DNA from 2 places in the Anaerococcoides asporogena genome. Region 1 is predicted to be linked to the other one. Evidence: a T-box and tRNA genes for the amino acid it is inferred to sense, from the RefSeq annotation. Region 1 holds a T-box; the other holds one or more tRNA genes.
What was found. The T-box of region 1 lies ahead of proS (proline--tRNA ligase). A T-box ahead of a tRNA ligase gene usually reads a tRNA of that ligase, here a tRNA-Pro.
Positions count from the first base shown of each region.

Region 2: it encodes a tRNA-Pro, which carries the amino acid that the T-box ahead of proS (proline--tRNA ligase) is inferred to sense. The anticodon was not compared.

Region 1 is NZ_CP120965.1:811,707-814,917, forward strand. Features, by position in the region: gene P6M73_RS03910 (ATP-binding protein) at 1-345, shown strand, start outside; T-box leader at 1,090-1,293, shown strand; gene proS (proline--tRNA ligase) at 1,331-2,773, shown strand; gene P6M73_RS03920 (hypothetical protein) at 2,773-3,117, shown strand.
Region 2 is NZ_CP120965.1:3,138,547-3,141,757, reverse strand. Features, by position in the region: gene P6M73_RS14390 (sensor histidine kinase) at 1-456, shown strand, start outside; gene P6M73_RS14385 (response regulator) at 586-1,188, shown strand; tRNA gene P6M73_RS14380 (tRNA-Pro) at 1,285-1,360, shown strand; gene P6M73_RS14375 (type I restriction-modification system subunit M) at 2,001-3,211, shown strand, end outside.

The sequences.
Region 1 (3,211 bases):
CATAGGTATTCTAAAGATCCACGATCTGGAGGTTTTCAAACAGGATTAACTGCAATTGCTAGAGAAGGGAGGAAGAAGGGAATATTTCTATTCTTAACAACTCAGAATCCTCAAGATGTGTCAAATGAACTTTTAGGCCAAATTGGTTCGATGTTAGTGCACAGATTAACCCATAAAAATGAATTGGAGGCAGTAAGGAATTTTTTTACTGATAACTCGTTTAAGCAGATACCCAAGTTAAATCAAGGCGAGGCAATATTCACAAGCATTAATCTGTTAACCGATTTACATTTAATTATTGATAAATGCCCAAGAAATCATAACAATAGTACAATTACTCTCTAAACTATTTCGATTAGTGTTTGGGATCATAATAAACAGGTTTAATCATATTGGCAGTTAGAAGATTTTCAACTGATTAAATACCATTATCAAAGTGTATACGCAGATTTGGATGATGGCATTTAGGAATAATACACTAAAACTGATGATTAAGCGCACCGATTAGAATTACTGAAGGCTTCTTGAAGGGGGCCTTCAGTAAAGGCTCACAAACTCGGTTCATACTCTATTTATAGCTATTTGTTGAGCTGCTTCAGTCGTCTACGAGATTCAAAGTAATGCCTGGAAATGGTATAAATACACCTTAAAACTTCAAGCCTATATAAATTAATAGTTTTAGATCTTTCGTAAATATAAACTAACGAATATAAGCTACGATTTACCAACATGCCTATCTTTGTGAGTAATGTAACGGAGTAAACTGGTAGCAGAGATCATATTCCTTCGTTTAGTCAATGCTTGGAACATGGTATATAGGTAGAGATTTTATGCGTCAAACATAACGTGGAGAGCTAAGCCACCGTCTTAAAATAGAAATGTTGGCAATGAACAATATATAATGAAGGTAACATCTGATCGATCTGTTTGACCATTGCACCTGTGCTGATACAAGTAGTAGGGGTCACCCTGAAGGGAAATTCATCTTGGACTTATTCCATTTCCTATACCAATGGTAACTTGGCACTAACATAAGTTATCATTCCATTGACAAAACGGGTGAGATCTGACATATTTAGGAGTGAATCAGGCATTGTGATTGAAGTGGAAAAGTACAGGGCGTGGGAACATCAGAGAGAGTCGGATGGTGAAAAGACTCGTTTGGATCCCCTGGAACCCGCCACGGAGCTTCATCCAGGGAATGGGATGACGTCCGGCCGCGTTAAGGCATTGAGCGGACAGTGGAATACGCTGTCAAACAGGGTGGTACCACCGGAGGATCCGGTCCCTTGATCAGGTGCTTTTTATTATTTTTTGGGAGGAAACGATTATGGCAGACAACAAGAAGAAAAAAGTTGAGCAGATCACCGATATGGAGGTGGATTTCGCTCAGTGGTATACCGATGTGGTGCGCAAAGCTGAACTGGCTGATTATTCCTCGGTCAGAGGCTGCATGATCATTCAGCCGTACGGCTACGCGCTGTGGGAAGGCATTCAGGCTTACCTGGACCGTCGCTTCAAGGAAACCGGACATGTCAATGTATCCATGCCCCTGTTCATTCCGGAGTCGCTGCTGCAGCGCGAAAAGGATCACGTGGAGGGCTTTGCCCCCGAAGTGGCCTGGGTTACCCATGGCGGCAGCGAGGAGCTGGCGGAGCGTCTCTGCGTCCGGCCGACTTCCGAGACGCTGTTCTGTGAGCACTATGCCAAGGTCGTTCAGTCCTACAATGACCTGCCCAAGCTCTACAACCAGTGGTGCAACGTGGTGCGCTGGGAAAAGACCACCCGGCCGTTCCTGAGAACTTCCGAGTTCCTCTGGAATGAAGGTCATACCGTGCATGCCACGCAGGAAGAAGCCGAGGCTGAGACCATCCAGATGCTGGATATCTACGCCGAGGTATATGAAAAAGTCCTGGCAATTCCGGTGATCCGCGGCATCAAGACCGACAAGGAAAAATTCGCCGGCGCCAAGGCCACCTATACCGTCGAATCCATGATGCATGACGGCAAGGCGCTGCAGTCCGGAACCAGCCACTACTTCGGCACCGGCTTTGCCGAAGCCTTCAACATGACCTTCCAGGATAAGGACGGACAGCTCAAGCATGTTCACCAGACCTCCTGGGGGCTGTCCACCCGCAGCATCGGCGCCCTGATCATGGTGCACGGCGACAATTCCGGTCTCGTCCTGTCTCCGAACATCGCTCCTCATCAGGTCATCATCGTCCCCATCGCCATGCATAAGGGCGGAGTCCGTGAAAAGGCCCTGGAACTGCAGAGCGAGCTGAAAGCCGCCGGCATCCGGGTCATCACCGATCTGACGGACAAATCCCCCGGCTGGAAATTTGCCGAGTCAGAAATGAAGGGAATTCCGGTCCGTCTCGAAGTCGGACCCAAGGATATCGAACAGGGTCAGGTTATCCTCGTACGCCGCGACACCGCGGAGAAGGAAATCGTCGCCATGGATCAGCTGTCCGCCCGCCTGCCCCAGCTGCTGCGTGAGATCCACGACAGCCTCTTCGCCAAGGCCAAGGCCCGGATGGAAGAGAAGACCTATGAGGCTCACACTATGGATGAGCTGAAGGAAATCGGTGAAACCAAGCCTGGCTTCATCAAAGCCATGTGGTGCGGCGAACTCGCCTGTGAAGAGAAGATCAAGGAAGACGCCGGACTGACCTCCCGCTGTATTCCCTTTGACGGCGAAAAGACCGGAGATACCTGCGTCTGCTGCGGCAAGCCCGCCGACAAGCTGGTGATCTGGGGCAAGGCCTACTAATGGACATCCGCTTCGGCCCCCTGGAAGTCACCGGCGATTTCACCCTGCGCAACATCAGGGAACTGGGCTTTGACCGGGATTTCATCCTGCTTCTGCCCCGGCCGGTGCTGGAGCTGAAGCTGGGTGAGGGCACCCTGCAGCTGGTTCGGTGCACCCGCCTGCTGCTTCGGGCCTCCCTGAACGTCCCTGAGGTCACCTGCCATTTTCTGGCCGAGGAGGATGTGCAGTCCGCCGTGGCCAACTATACATTCCGCGCCGACCAGATGACCCTGGAACTGGAAGAAGCCGACGGCAAGACCCGGTTGCGGCTGACGCCCCGATCCGGTGACCGGACGGATCAATAATCTATCGCCAGCCGGCCCCGCTGATCTTTTCGTGAACAATCACGGAATGCCTCAGAGGGCCGGTTGGTTGCTGTTATAATAAAGGAAGAAATCA
Region 2 (3,211 bases), 1.4 Mb from region 1:
GCCCTGGCTAAGGGCATGGAGGAGGTGCGCCGGAGTCTGCACAACCTCCATAATGAGTCCATATCCCTGCGCTCGGAACTGGACCGGCTCATCGAACCGATGCGCGCCAAGTACCAGATTCAGCAGTCGGTTCAGCTGGATGACACAGCACCGCTGCCGGTAAAGCGGGCCATCCTGACGCTGCTGCGGGAAGCACTTACCAACATTCGGCGCCACTCCGACGCCACCGCCATCCGGATTACCCTGCGGGAGCTCCCCCGCCACTACAGCATCACGGTCAAGGACAACGGCTCCAAGCAGCCGGTTAAGCTTGGCATCGGCCTGGTCAGCCTGGAAGAACTCAGCCGCAGCATGGACGGCGTTTTCAGCCACGGCTGGTCTGACGGCTTCTATGTTCATCTGGTGCTGCCCAAATCCGGCACGCCTCTCAGGGATGCTGCCGGACAAAATCACTGAAGCAGCATCCTGTTCCGCTCCGTCTTATGTCATCCATTCAAACCATCACGGGGTTAAAAATTCAAACTTATAATCATTCAATCATTCAATCATATAAATATTCATACATTCAGCGACCAGGAGGTAATCATGAAAGTCATTATTATCGACGACGATTTTTTAGTCGTGGATGCCCTGAAAACCATTGTGGAAGCCAGCGGCATCCAGGTGGCAGCCACCGGTCAGGACGGTCAGGATGCCATTCGTTTGGCCCGTGAGTTCCGACCCGATGTGATTCTGATGGATATCAGGATGCAGTCCATGAACGGGCTGGAAGCTACCCGGTCGATCCTGAGTGAGGATCCCGCCGCCCGCATCCTGCTGATCACGACCTTCCAGGATGAGGAATACATCGCCGGGGCACTGTCCCTGGGATGCAAGGGCTATATCCTGAAGTCCAATATCGCCGGCATTCTGCCGGCCATCCAGGCCGTCCACTCCGGACAGATGGTGTTTGATTCGAAAGTCGTGCAGTCCCTTCAGCACCCCGCCAGACATCATCAGTTCCCGCAGCTCTCCGAACGCGAAGAAGACATTCTGCGCCTGGTTGCCGAAGGTCTAAACAACCGCGAAATTGCCGACCGCCTGTTCCTCAGTGAAGGCACGGTGCGAAATTATATTTCAACTCTCCTGGACAAGCTGGAGCTTCGCGACCGCACGCAGCTGGCCATCTTCTTCTACCGAAAAAGCTGACAACGTTCCATGGAATCGCCTCAAAAAGATCTTATAAAGAAAGTGTAGAAATCCATTGAAAAACGACATTGGATGTACTATAATAAAACATGCTGTCGGGGTGTAGCGCAGGTGGTAGCGCGTTAGACTGGGGGTCTAAAGGTCGCAAGTTCAAGTCTTGTCACTCCGACCATAAGAAAAGGTTTCTGAGTTTCTCAGAAACCTTTTGTCATTTATTTCATAGTCTGCACCAGCCTGGAGAGTTGTTGTGGTTGTTCAGCAATACATAGCTAACATCGACGGTCGTCATTTCATGAGATGGCCTGCAATTTTTAAGCCCGGTCATTCCAATTCAGTCGAGAATTGATGATAAGTAGTTTTTTCCTTGACCCGATTCTTATGGGATGAGGTTTGTAGAAAACCAATGAACTAGGAGAGCTGTCATACCCAGCATGATTGCTGGCATATAAGAATGCACTTAATTACCCGCACAGATATAGTGAATGCAGGTAATTAAGTGCATTCCTATTTAGCGATGATCACCTGAGGATCACTATTAACGACAGTCAAAGTTCCATGCAAATTTTAAGGCAGCATCAATCGTTCATAATGTAAAAGTAAATCTGATGGATTTTTTTGGAAGACGTTTCTATGGAAAGAAAAATAATAATCAGCCAACTGGTCCTGGGAGATGGTGTACAATAATTATGATAAAATTGAAAACAATAGTCGAACTCGACCAGAAGTAATTAATGAAACGAAATAACTATATTATCTGTAAATAACATAAAACGGATTTTAAAAATAAATGTTCAGCAAAGTGAGGTTCAACAGTGAATAAGCAGCAACTGGCAAACAAAATATGGGAATCAGCTAATAAAATGCGCTCAAAAATAGAAGCAAATGAATATAAAGATTATATACTTGGCTTTATTTTCTATAAGTTTCTTTCTGATAAAGAAATACGTTTCATGTTGTCCAAAGGAGCTACATTTGAGGAAATCAAACAGCTAACTGAGGAGGACTCTGAAACTGTCAGATATATTCAGGGTAACATTGGTTATTTCATTGCTTATAAAGATTTATTCTCTTCCTGGCTCTCGATGGGACGGGATTTCGATGTATCGAATGTTAGAGATGCACTATCCGCGTTCAATCGACTTATTGACAGTAACTATAAAAAAGTGTTTGATGGGATCTTCGAAACACTTCAAACCGGTTTGTCTAAATTGGGGGATAGCTCAGGCGCTCAGACAAAAGCCATCAGTGACTTGATTCAACTTATTAAAGACATACCGATGGATGGGAAACAGGATTATGACGTTCTTGGGTTTATATATGAATACCTGATCTCCAATTTTGCGGCAAATGCTGGAAAAAAAGCTGGAGAGTTTTACACGCCACATGAAGTATCGCTATTGATGAGTGAGATTGTGGCAGAACACCTGAAAGATCGTAAAGAAATCCAAATTTATGATCCAACCAGTGGTTCGGGCAGCCTGCTCATTAACATTGGCCGCAGTCTTTCCAAGCATATGGATGACGAAGACAATATCAAATACTATGCGCAGGAACTGAAACAAAATACTTATAACCTGACCCGCATGAATCTTGTCATGAGGGGAATTTTACCATCCAATATTATGACTCGAAATGGAGATACATTAGAGGATGACTGGCCATATTTTGATGAGAATGATAAGGTAGGTACCTATAATCCGCTATATGCTGATGCGGTGGTGTCAAATCCACCCTACTCTCAACATTGGGATCCTGAGGGCAAAGAGAGTGATCCACGATATGCTCGTTTTGGGTTAGCACCAAAAGGAAAAGCTGACTATGCTTTCTTATTGCATGATCTTTTTCATGTAAAACCGGATGGTATAATGACCATCGTTCTTCCCCATGGCGTTTTATTCCGAGGTGGGGAGGAGGGCTCTATTCGTAAAAACCTGATTGAAAATAACCATATTGATGCGGTCATCGGATTGCCGGCCAATATTTTCTTTGGCACAGGGATCCCAACCATTATCATGGTTCTTAA